One region of the Arthrobacter sp. LT660 genome, then DNA from elsewhere that is predicted to be linked to it. Evidence: predicted binding sites of a transcription regulator. Region 1 holds the regulator's gene; the other holds the start of a gene.
The links. The regulator LexA, encoded in region 1, represses DNA repair genes until DNA is damaged. The targets are predictions, from matches to a motif close to TCGAACANNTGTTCGA.
Positions count from the first base shown of each region.

Region 2: a site for LexA is predicted at 2,298-2,313, ahead of AC0QSG_RS00060 (shikimate dehydrogenase). Genes of this name have one in related genera too.

Region 1 is NZ_CM149651.1:324,526-330,798, forward strand. It holds gene hflX (GTPase HflX) at 1-319, shown strand, start outside; gene AC0QSG_RS01495 (ATP-dependent DNA helicase) at 312-2,321, shown strand; gene lexA (transcriptional repressor LexA) at 2,349-3,068, opposite strand; gene AC0QSG_RS01505 (LysM peptidoglycan-binding domain-containing protein) at 3,368-3,766, shown strand; gene AC0QSG_RS01510 (histidinol-phosphate transaminase) at 3,901-5,022, shown strand; gene hisB (imidazoleglycerol-phosphate dehydratase HisB) at 5,089-5,709, shown strand; gene hisH (imidazole glycerol phosphate synthase subunit HisH) at 5,710-6,273, shown strand, end outside.
Region 2 is NZ_CM149651.1:7,081-13,353, forward strand. It holds gene AC0QSG_RS00055 (bifunctional sugar phosphate isomerase/epimerase/4-hydroxyphenylpyruvate dioxygenase family protein) at 1-1,337, opposite strand, end outside; gene AC0QSG_RS00060 (shikimate dehydrogenase) at 1,340-2,212, opposite strand; gene AC0QSG_RS00065 (MFS transporter) at 2,381-3,727, shown strand; gene AC0QSG_RS00070 (glycosyltransferase family 4 protein) at 3,808-4,986, opposite strand; gene AC0QSG_RS00075 (TSUP family transporter) at 5,073-5,822, shown strand; gene AC0QSG_RS00080 (cell division protein PerM) at 5,990-6,273, shown strand, end outside.

The DNA.
Region 1 (6,273 bases):
CGTCCTGAACAAGGCGGACGTGGCGGACCCGTTCGTGTTGGAACGGATCCGGCAGCGCGAGCCGCGCCACGTCGTCGTCTCCGCCCGGACGGGCGACGGCATCGACGAGTTGCTGCAGCTGATCAGCGACTCGATACCCAGGCCGAGTCTGCGGCTCGAGCTGCTGATCCCCTACGACCGCGGGGACATCGTCAACCGGCTCCACGGCTCCGATGCAGAGATCCTCGAGACCGAACACGTCGGGGACGGTACACGGATGGTCGTGAAGGTCCGCGAGGGCCTGGCGTCCGAATTGGAGCGGTTCACCGTACATGGCTGAGGTCGAGGACGTCATTGCGCTCCTCGACGTGGCAGTCGAGGGCATGGGGGGACAGAACCGCGCTGGCCAGCACGAAATGGCACAGAAGGTGTGCGAATCCCTCGACTCGGGCAGGCATCTGCTGGTGCAGGCGGGGACCGGCACCGGCAAGTCGCTCGCGTATCTGGTTCCCGCGATCGCCCATGCGCTGGAAGCGGACAAGCCGGTCGTGGTCTCCACGGCCACGCTCGCCCTGCAGGCGCAAATCGTGGGCCGCGACGTGCCCCGGTTGCTGGAGCACCTGCGTCCGCACCTGCCGCGACCTGTGAACGTTGCGTTGGCAAAGGGACGCTCAAACTACGTGTGCAAGTACAAGCTTGGCGGCGGATATCCCGATGAGGACGACGGGGCGGTCTTCGCCCTCGGCGAGGACGGAGCGGCCATGCCGCTGACCGCGGGGGCGGCCCCCAGTAGCGCACTGGGCCAGGAAGTCGTGCGTTTGCGCGAATGGGCCGAGGAAACCGAATCCGGCGACCGCGACGACCTGACTCCGGGAGTGGGCGACCGCGCCTGGCACCAGGTTTCGGTAACGGCCATGGACTGTCTGGGGGCGCAGAAGTGCCCCATGGCTGAGGAGTGCTTCAGCGAACTTGCCCGCAAGAACGCAGCCGAGGCTGACATCGTGATTACAAACCATGCCATGTTGGCGATTGCCGCGTTCGAGGGACTGGCCGTTTTGCCGGACTTCGACACGGTGATCATCGACGAGGCCCACGAACTCCAAGACCGCGTGACGAATTCCGTGACCCGTCCGCTGTCCGTCGCCCTGGTGGGCGCGGCCGTGTCCGCCGCGCGCAAACACTGCGCGGTTAGCGTCGAGGCCCTCAACCAGGCGGGCAAGGCGCTACAACGCGCACTCGAGGGGCACCCCACCGGTTTGATGCCCTCTGGGTTGAACGAGGAGCAGGCCGCCGCGGTGCGTCAAATCCGCGAGGCCGCGCGGGTGGCGCTCTCGGACTCCAAACCCGCGGGGAACGAGTCCGTCGACGGCGGCAGGCAGATGGCGCGTTCGCAACTCCAGTACCTCGCCGAGCAGTGCGACCGCTTCGAATCGGCCCAAGATTCCCGCGAGGTCCTGTGGGCATCGCGTTCCGGGACGTTCACTCCCGGACAGGGGTTCACCCAACCGGACGAATCCACTCCGGCGACCCTGAACGTCGCCCCGCTATCCGTCGCGGGCCGTCTGCGGGAGGGATTGTTCGACGGAAGGACGGTCATCCTGACGTCGGCGACACTCGCGATTGGCGCGGCCTTCGAACCGGTTGCCGGTTCGCTCGGCCTGCTGGGCGAAGGTGCCCCCAGCTGGACCGGAGTCGACGTCGGAAGCCCTTTCGACTATCCCCGCCAAGGCATGTTGTACGTCGCCAAGCACCTGCCGAAGCCGTCACGGAGCGTGTCGTCGGAGACGCTTGCCGAACTCGGGGATCTCATTCGCGCCGCGGGCGGGGGGACGCTCGCGTTGTTCTCGTCCCGTCGGGCAGCGGAGGAGGCCGCGGAGGCTTTGCGTCCGTTGGTTGACCAAGAGATCCTCTGCCAGGGCGAATCGGGTATGGCCGCCCTCGTCAAGCGGTTCGGCGAGGAAAGGGACACCTGCCTCTTCGGAACCATGACCCTGTGGCAGGGGGTTGACGTGCCCGGCCCGGCATGCCGCCTCGTGGTGATCGACCGCATTCCGTTCCCGCGCCCCGACGACCCGCTGGCCACCGCCCGGAGCAGGGACGTGGCCCGTCACGGCGGAAACGGCTTCATGGCAGTCTCGGCAAGCCACGCCGCCGTTCGTCTCGCCCAAGGGGCGGGACGACTGATCCGCTCCACCTCCGACCGGGGAGTGGTGGCGGTCCTCGATTCGCGGCTGGCCACAGAGCGGTATGGCGGCTTTCTCCGCGCCTCGTTGCCTCCGATGTGGGCAACGACGGACAAGAAGACTGTGCTGGGCGCGTTGGAGCGGCTTGCCGGTTCCTAGGTGCGTGCGGGCGGCGCCGGGCAACCGCTAGAGCGAACGCATCACCGAGACGACCTTTCCCATGATGGTCGCGTGGTCGCCCAGGATCGGCTCGTACTGGCGGTTTTGCGGCAGGAGCCACGTGTGCCCGTCGCGCTGCCGGAACGTCTTGACCGTGGCCTCGTCGTCCAGCAGGGCGGCGACGATGTCGCCGTTCTCGGCGTTCTGCTGGCGGCGCACCACCACCCAGTCACCGTCGCAGATGGCCGCTTCGACCATCGAGTCCCCGCTGACCTTGAGCATGAACAGGTCACCATGGCCCACGAGTTGGCGCGGAAGCGGCATGATGTCCTCCACCGTCTGGTCCGCAAGGATCGGTCCGCCGGCCGCGATCCGACCCACCAGGGGCACCATTGCGGTGTCCGACGACGTGCTCAGTTCCGCCACCGGCATTCCGTTGATGGCCATCAGGTTCGACTCGGCGGATTCCGCGGACACTTCGCCGTCGCTCAAGGTCAGGGGCATCAGAATCTCCATGGCACGGGGACGCCGGGGGTCCCTGCGGATGTAGCCCAGCTTCTCGAGCTGTGCGAGTTGGTGGGTCACGCTCGAGAGACTGGCAAGGCCCACTGTGTCGCCGATCTCCCGCATCGACGGCGGGTATCCGTGATCGGCCACCGCGCGCTGGATGGTTTCGAGGATCTTCTTCTGCCTGATGGTCAGGCTCTTCGGTGTCCGCCGCGGCGCCCGATTCTCCATTGTGCTCATGCCCTGCCCCGTGCCTCTCGTCCCTGCGTTGCCGGATGCCCGCCCAACCTGTCGGTGCCCGGTGGTGAACTCAATCCCACTGGCTTCCTTTCCGCCAACGCTAGTGGAACGGAACCCGCTTTCAAAGGTTTGTTCGATCGTGTCTCGACAATCGTCGTCCAGGGATGCTAAAAATGGAACATAACAAATTCGAAGATAAGTTCGAACAGGAGTTTCGAAGAGACGAAAGCCTGCCCCGAACCCGAACGGACTGGAACCTCCCGCGAAATCAGCGGGCGAAGCAACATGAAAGGCAAGTCATGGCTCAGATAGTGCTTCCCGCAGCTTTTGTTCCCCCGGCCCGCCCCGAGGCGAACGCGCCAGTCCACGCGGTCCCGTCCACGCAGGCATCGGTGCGGCTCACACGTCGCGGGCGTTTCCTGCTCATCGGACTCCCCGTGCTCCTGGGAGCCACGGCCTTGCTGGTGCTCCTTGGTGTATTCACGGCTCCCGTGATGGCCGCGGGTACCGGCGAAGCGACCCCCGTGCTAGCCGACACGGTGACGGTCTCCGAGGGGGAGACCCTCTGGGGGCTCGCGGCCGAATTCGCACCCAATCGCGATCCACGCGAGGTCATCTCCGAAATCGCCGAACTGAACAACCTGGCCGGTTCCAAGCTCGTTCCGGGCCAGGAACTGTTTGTCCCGACCGGCGACTAGACGCCAACACCGCGCGGTCCCGACCGCGCCTCCCGATCTGCGCCACTGGTCCGGCCCGCCCGGCAGCGCCCGTTTGTGACCGGCGCGGGGTCGCGGATTGGAGCCCTCCGTGAAGACGGCACTAGAATCGTCCGGTGAGTGATCAGCTTCGACGCCTGGCCAAACTACCGCTGCGGGACAATCTGAGGGGCCTCGAGCCCTACGGTGCGCCCCAGCTGGACGTGCCGGTTCTGCTCAACGTGAACGAGAACACGCATCCCGTCCCCCCCGAGGTCAGTGCGGCGATCGCCGCGGACGTGGCAGCGTGCGCGTCGGGCCTGAACCGCTATCCCGACCGGGAGTTCACGGAACTCCGCGAACGGTTGGCGGCCTATCTCGGGCACGACCTCGACCCGTCCAACATTTGGGCCGGCAACGGCTCGAACGAAGTGCTGCAGCACATTCTCCAGGCTTTCGGCGGCCCGGGACGGACCGCGATGGGGTTCCCCCCCACGTACTCCATGTATCCGCTTCTGGCCAGCGGCACGGACACCGCTTACGCGGCAGGAGTTCGCGCCGACGACTTCGGCCTTTCGGCCGAGTCGGCGGCGGAGCAGGTCGCGGCCTCCGGGGCGAACATCGTTTTCCTCTGTTCGCCGAACAACCCGACCGGAACCGCACTGGGACTGGATGTCGTCGAAGCCGTCTACGACGCTGGCGAGGCCAATGATGCGATCGTCATTGTCGACGAGGCCTACGCGGAGTTCTCCCTCTCCGGCACCCGTTCTGCGCTCGACCTGTTGCCGGACCACGACCGGCTCATCGTCTCGCGCACCATGAGCAAGGCCTTCGCGCTCGCGGGCGCAAGGGTCGGCTATCTGGCGGCCGCGCCGGAAATCGCCGATGCGCTTCGCCTGGTGAGGCTGCCCTACCACCTGTCCGCGGTGACCCAAGCGACCGCCAACGCGGCACTCAAGCATGTGGATGTGCTTCTGGGGACCGTCGAGGACATCAAGAGGCAGCGCGACCGGATCGTGGACGAACTCAAGCGCATGGGACTGGACCCAGCTGCCAGCGACTCGAACTTCGTCTTCTTCGGCGGGTTGGAGCATGCCGGTCGCATCTGGCAGGGATTGCTCGATGCCGGAGTCCTCGTCAGGGATGTCGGCATTCCCGGCCACCTGCGTGTGACGGCCGGAACGGAGACGGAAACCACGGCTTTCCTGACGCGGCTCGAGGAACTGCTCGGCCAGGAGACCGCGCATGCCCGCGGGTAGACTTGACCGCAGGCGACGCCAGCCTTCGGCGCGTCGCCAACCACCACCCATGCCTAAGGATCATGTATGTCTGCAGAATCGCCCAACGGCCGCCGGGCCCGCATGGAGCGCAAGACCAGCGAGTCTTCCGTCGCGGTCGAGCTCAACCTCGACGGCACCGGCGTCGCCAATATCAGCACCACTGTGCCGTTCTACGACCACATGCTCACGGCGTTGTCTAAGCACTCCTTGATCGACCTGACCGTCGAGGCCACGGGCGACACGCACATCGACGTCCACCACACGGTGGAGGACGTCGCCATCACCATCGGCGAGACGCTGCGCACCGCGCTGGGCAACAAGGCGGGGATCCGCCGGTTCGGCGAGGCGACGGTCCCCCTGGACGAAGCGCTGGCGAACGCCGTCGTCGACATCTCGGGACGCCCGTACCTGGTGCACTCCGGGGAACCGGCCGGGCAGGAGTACCACCTGATCGGCGGGCACTTCACGGGGTCCCTGACGCGTCACGTCTTTGAATCCCTGACGCTCCACGCGCAGATTTGCCTCCACATGACGGTTCTTGGCGGTCGCGATCCCCACCACATCGTCGAGGCCCAGTTCAAGGCGCTGGCCCGCGCACTGCGCACGGCAGTTGAGCCGGATCCGCGCATCGGCAATGCGATTCCGTCCACGAAGGGCGCACTGTAGATGGGTGCCCCGAAGGTCACCGTACTGGACTACGGCTCCGGGAACGTCCGTTCGGCGGTCCGCGCGCTGGAGCGCGTGGGCGCGTCCGTCACCCTGAGTGCCCGTCCGGAGGACGTGTTGGAGGCGGATGGCCTGCTCGTGCCCGGCGTCGGCGCCTTCGCCGCCGTCATGAAGGCACTGGACGACGTCGGTGCCGCGCGCCTCATCGGGCGCCGCATCGCCGGCAACAGGCCCGTCATGGGGATCTGCGTAGGGCACCAGGTCTTCTTCGAGGAGGGCGTGGAGCACGGGGTGCGGACCAAGGGACTCGCCGAATGGCCGGGAACCGTGGAGCTGCTGCCGGCTCCGATCGTTCCGCACATGGGCTGGAACACCATCAAGGCGCCCCCCGGCTCGCGGCTTTTCGCCGGCATCGAGGACGAGCGTTTCTATTTCGTGCACTCCTACGCCGTGCAGAAGTGGGACTTCGAGGTCCTGCAGCCGGCCATGGTCCCGCCCCTGGTCACTTGGTCCGAGCACGGCGCCCCGTTTATCGCCGGCGTCGAGAACGGCCCCCTGTCGGCC
Region 2 (6,273 bases), 320 kb from region 1:
GGCTGGGCGAGGTTCACGTGGTCCACGGACAGGATCAGCGGATCCGCCGAGCCGTCGGGCACGGTGTCCCCGGCCGGCAGGCCGAACTCGCCCATCCACCGCGGGGCGGACTCGGCGGGGCAGTAGAAGACCTCGGTGCCGTCCGGGGCGTTCACGCCGGCGAGCGGTTGTTCGTCCACGGTGTTGTGGCGCGAGACCGGCCGGGCGCGCAGGCCGACGGCGCGCCGCACACCCACGTCCGGCTCGGCCACCTGGAAGCCCAGAGCGGAAATCGTGGGCGCCGTCCCCCGCGCGAGCTGCCCGTTGATGCAGATCCGCGCCTCGCCCTGCGTCCACAGCTGCACCGGTTTGCGGCGGTGCTGGCCACGAAACTCGAAGCCCAACTGCGCGAGCATCTGCGCGATGTCGTCCGGGGAGTCCGTGCGGATCTCGGCGAAGTCGAACCCGCTCGGCGCCTTCACCGCGGGCAGCGAGGCAAGGTCCATGGACGGAACGACGGCGGCGCCGCCCGTCTCGCCCGACAGCAGCTCGGCGGTGCGGTCCTGAAGCCACAACAGGGACCGCAGGGCGTCGACGGCGGTGCGCTCCACGTTGGACTGGCGGAACGTGTCGTTGAAGATCTCCAGGGAGACCGGCCCGGAGTAGCCCGCGCGGACCAGATGCCCGAGGAACGCGGGAAGGTCGAATCCGCCCTGCCCCGGGAACACGCGGTAGTGGCGGCTCCACGAAAGGATGTCCATGGCCAGGACCGGGGCGTCCGCCAGCTGGACGAAGAAGATCTTCGCCGGATCGATGTCCTCGATGCCGGCGGGGTCGTCTCCGCGGGACAGGATGTGGAAGCTGTCCAGGCACGTGCCGACCGCGGGGTGGTCCGCCAGATCGACGATCCGCTGGGCGTGGCGGTAGGTGTTCACGAACTTCCCCCACGCGAGCGCCTCGTAGGCGATGCGCACGCCGAACCGCTGTGCCAGCTCCCCGAGCCGGCGCAGCTGGGCGGCCATCACGGCGTCGTCGTTGATGGTCGCAGTCGCGACGTTGCTGCACACCAGCATGGTGTCCACCCCGAGCCGGTTCATGAGCCGGAACTTGGCCTCCGCCCGGCGCAGGTTCTCCTCCAGCAGTTCCTCGGGCACGCCGTCGAAGTCGCGGAACGGCTGGTACAGGTCGAGTGTCAGTCCCAGCCGGTCCGCCAGCGCGCGGACCTCCTGAGGGGACATCGGACTGACGACGAGGTCCTGCTCGAAGATCTCGATGCCGTCGAAGCCGGCCCGGGCGCAGGCCAACATCTTGTCCTCGAGGGTCCCGCTGATGCAGACGGTCGCTATGGAGGTGCGCATGCTCAGAGGCCCTTCGCCAAGAGATCCAGGAAGTGCGCCCGCATCCGCCCGGCGTCCGGTTCCCGTCCCGTGATCAGGCGGAACGCGTCGACGGCCTGGCCGACCGCCATGTGGCCGCCGTCGAGCACCCGGCACCCGATGTCCCGCGCCGCGCGCACGAGTTCCGTGTCCACGGGCCGGTAGACGACCTCGGCAACCCAGTGCCGTGCCTGAAGCAGCGCGGCGTCCACGGGCATGCCCGGGTGCTGGTGCATCCCCACCGGAGTCGCGTGGACGAACCCGTCGGCGGCGGCGAGCTCGGCGGCGATGGCGTCGGGGGAGTGGGCCTGGACCGTGCGGTCCGGGAACAGCGCCGCCAGCGCGTCGCTGCGCTCCAGGGTGCGGTCGGCGTCCACATCGATGAGCGTCAGGTGGCGCACGCCCGAGGCCAGGAGCGCATAGGCGACGGCGGCGCCGGCGCCGCCGGCTCCCAGCTGCACCACTCGGCCCAGTTCCGCGTCCGGGAGGCCGCCGCGCAGGGCGCCCGCGAAACCGGAGAAGTCGGTGTTCTCGCCGTGGAACCTTCCCCCGCGGACCAACACGGTGTTGACTGCACCCAGGCGCTCGGCATCGGCCGAAACCGTGTCCAGGTGCCGCAGCACCTCCTGCTTGCACGGATGCGTGACGTTGAAGGCATTGAAGCCCAGGTCGCGGCCCGCGCGCAGGAGCTCGCCGACGTCGGTCCCCGGCCGACCGATGGCGGACAGGTCGACCGGCCGGTACAGGTAGCGCAAACCCTGCGCGTCGGCCTCGGCCTCGTGCATGGGCGGGGTGAGCGACGGCGTGACGCCGTCGCCGATCAGACCGACCAGGTACGACTCTCCAAAAGTGCTCACCGTGTGTCCTATTCCCCGGACGCAAACGGTCCGGTGTTGCCAAGGGGTGTGACGTAGCTCTAGTCTAGACCTAATTGTACGCATTCCGTACAGCTGTGCGAATACCGCGCAACCGGAAAACCCGGGCCGGCCGTTCCCCACGGCGGCCCCCACAGCCAAGGAGACACCATGACCCACGAAAGCCATGCGACGCCGCCGTCGCCGGAGGTGGAGGAAACCGCGGGCCGCACGCCGGTGAAGGCGGCACTGGCCAGCTTCATGGGCAGCGCGGTCGAGTACTACGACTTCTTCATCTTCGGCGCGGCTGCGGCGTTGATCTTCCCGACCGTCTTCTTCCCGGACGCCGGCGCCAACGCGACCGTCATGTCCCTGGCGACCTTCGGGTTCGCCTACATAGCCCGCCCGGTGGGCGCGGTGATCCTCGGCCACTTCGGCGACCGGATCGGACGCCAGAAGGTCCTGATGTTCACCCTGGTCCTGATGGGGGTGGCGACCTTCATGATCGGTTGCCTGCCCACTTTCGACCAGGTCGGCTGGCTCGCCCCGGTACTCCTAGTGCTTGCCCGCCTGATGCAGGGCCTCTCCGCCGCCGGCGAGCAGGCCGGCGCCAGTTCGCTGACCCTGGAGCACGCCCCGGACAACCGCCGCTCGTTCTTCACCTCCTGGACCCTCACCGGTACCCAGGGCGGGCAGATCCTCGCCGCGCTGGTCTTCGTCCCCGTCGTCGCGCTCCCGGACGAGATCAAGTTCGGCATCGGCTGGCGCATCCCGTTCTGGCTGTCCGCAGTCGTCGTCATCGTGACCTACTTCATCCGCCGGTCGCTGCACGAGACCCCGGAGTTCGAGCACGCGAAGGCCAACAACGAGATCGTCAAGCTCCCGGTAGGCGTCCTGCTCAAGAACCACTGGCGCGACGTCCTGCGCGTGGTGCTGTGCGCCTTCATCGCCGCCGTTTCCACCGTCTACGGGACGCTCGCCATCACGTACGGCAAGGAGGTCGGCGACGTGGATTCCTCCATCACGCTCTGGCTCGTGGTGGCCGGCAACGTGGTGGCGCTGTTCACCCAACCCCTGTTCGGCGTGCTCGCGGACCGCATCGGTCGCAAGCCGGTGTTCGTCTACGGCGCCCTGATGAGCGCGGTGATCATGCCGTTCTACCTGCTGTCCATGGAGTCCGGAAACACCCTGCTGCAGTTCACGCTGTCCATTTGCGTGTTCTCCTTCGCCTACGCCGCGGCCAATGCGACGTGGCCGTCCTTCTACGCCGAGATGTTCAGCTCCAAGGTCCGGTTCTCGGGCCTCGCGATCGGAACCCAGCTGGGCTTCCTGATGGCCGGCTTCGCGCCGTCGATCGTTGCCGCCCTGGGCGGCATCCAGGAGGGCGGCTGGGTGCGGATCAGCATCTTCACGGCGATCATCGCGCTGGTTTCCGCGGGGTCGGCGCTCACCGCGCGCGAAAGCTACCGGATTCCGACGTCGGAGCTCGGCCTGAAGAAGGCGCCCGTCGGCGTCTAGCCGCAATTACTGTGGGTACGGCCGTCCCCGCAGGAACAGCAGGAAATGCCGGCCCTGCCGGCACCCCACGAGGCCCTCGTCTACCGTCCGATGTAGCCGAGGGCCTCGGCGTGGAGTTGGCGGGACTTGACGTCGATCGCCCGCCGGTAGTGGCCCAGCAGCTCCTCGCAGAGCGCCTCCCACGTCCGCCCCTGCACCGACGCGTGGGCCGCCGCCCCGAACGCGGCCCGCTTCGCGTCGTCGTACAGCAGGTCGCGGGCACGGGCGGCCAGGTCCTCGAGGTCCCCCGGCGCGTAGACCCAACCCGTGCGCGAGGAGTCGACCAGGTCCAGCGGGCCGCCGCGGCCGACGGCGACCACGGGAACGCCCGCGGCCATGGCCTCCTGAATGGTCTGGCAGAACGTCTCCGACTCGCCCGGATGCACGAACAGGTCGAAGCTGGCGACCATCTCGGCGAGCTCGTCGCCGTCGAGGAATCCCGCGAAGTGCGCGTTCGGGAGCTTCGCGCGGAGCTGGTCCTTCAGCGGGCCCGAGCCGACGACGACCAGCCGCGTGCCCGGCAGGGCATCCAGGACGGCGAGGTCCTCCACCTGTTTCTCCGCCGCCAGCCGGCCCACGAACCCGATCAGCCGTTCGCCCCGCGGCGCCAGCCGGGCACGCAGGGCGTCCGAGCGCCGGCCCGGGTGGAACCGCCGCGCGTCCACGCCCCGCCGCCACATCCGCACCCGGGGCACCCCGGCGTCCCGCAGCTGGCCCATGGAATAGGAACTCGGCACGAGGTTCAGCGTGGAGGCCCCGTGCATCGCGCCCACGTGCGTCCACAGCAGCTGCTCCAGCCAGGGTGCCCCGTAGCGGGCCGCGTACGCGGGGATCTCCGTCTGGTAGACGGAGACGGTCGGCAGGCCCAGCTGCTCGGCGGCTTGGATCGCGCGCCAGCCCAAAACGAACGGGCTCGCGACGTGCACCACGTCCGGGGCGTAGTCCGCGAGCAGGCGCCGCACGCGGGACACCGTCCCGGCCGCGACGCGCACGTTCGGGTAGCCGTTCAGCGCCAGCGAGGGGAGGCGCGCGACGTCGTACCCCTGGACCGAGTCCGGCGCAGGCTTCGCCGCCCAGGCGGGGCCGGACCAGGACGACGCCGGCGCGATCACCAGCGCGTCGTGGCCCTCGCGGCGCAGATGCGCCAGCAGTTGGAGCACCGAATGGGTGACACCGTTCATGTGTGGAAGGAAGGACTCTGCGACGACTGCGATCTTCACCCCACCAGCGTCGCCACCGGCGGTGAAGCCCGCATGAACTGGAGCCCCAGGACGGGTGAACGTTGCCGGGCCGGTAGTCTTGCCCGGTGGATTCCGGAATGCTGGTGCTGGTGCTGGGCCTGATCGTCGTCGGCGCCGTGGCGCAGCGGGTGGCCGGGATCGGCTTCGCCCTGCTGGTTTCGCCGTTCCTCGTGATCCTGCTGGGGCCCCATGCTGGCGTTCTCCTGATCAACGTCTGCGGCGTCGTGTCCTCGGCGCTGATCGCCCCGCGCGTCTGGCGGGACATCGACTGGTCGGTCTTCCGCTGGTTTACGGTCGCGAGCCTCGCCGGATCGATTCCGGGCGCGATCCTGGCGGGGCTCCTGCCGTCATCCACCCTGTCCATCACGGTCGGCGCAGTGGTGCTGGTGGCCTTGGTGTTGTCGCTGGCGTTGAGCCGGGCGGACGTCGTAGTGAGCGGCAACGGCCCGCGCGCCGTCGCGGGGGCCCTGTCCGGACTGACCAACTCCATGGCCGGCGTCGGCGGACCCGCGGTGAGCGCCTACGCGATCCTCGCGCGCTGGGAACAACGTCCCTTCGCCGCGACCCTGCAGCCGTTCTTCGTCGTCATCGGCATCGTGGCGATCGCCACCAAACTCATCGCGGATCCGTCCCAGATGCCGGCCGTCGAGCCGTGGGCGTGGGCGCTGATCGTCGTCGCGATCGTGGCGGGGATCTTCGGCGGGGAGGTGCTGCAACGCCACGTGCGGGACCGGCACGCCCGGCTGTTCGTGATCTGCGTCGCATTCCTCGGCGCGATCGCCGCGCTGGCCAAGGGACTGCTCGAGGCGTTCTGACCCGTTCGCGCGCGGCGCCGCGTCGCTGGGCACCGCCGCACACGATCGGTGGCACGATTGAGTCGATGAAAGACCAGCGACTGCCCCACCGGAACCACGCCGAACGCGCCGACCGTGCGCGCGGTTACGCGGCGTCCCTGCGCACCGCGCTGCGCGACGGGCTGCCCATGCCGCTGTGGCTGCAGGGCGGCCTGGAGTTCCTGCAGAGCGCGTTCCTCTCGGCGGCACTGGTGGTGGTACCGCTCGTGGTCGTGTGGTTCGCCGGCGGGTTCGCGGACCGTACGCTCGATTCGCTGTTCAAGCTGGCGGGCCAGGTCTGGCTGGCCATCCACGGTGTCCCGCTGGGGCTGGTGGTGCCGGCCGGCGGTTCGTCCGCCGAGCCCCTGTCCGGAACCCTCTCGATCGTCCCCCTGGGACTGGCGCTCATACCGTTCTTCCTCTCGTGGCGGGC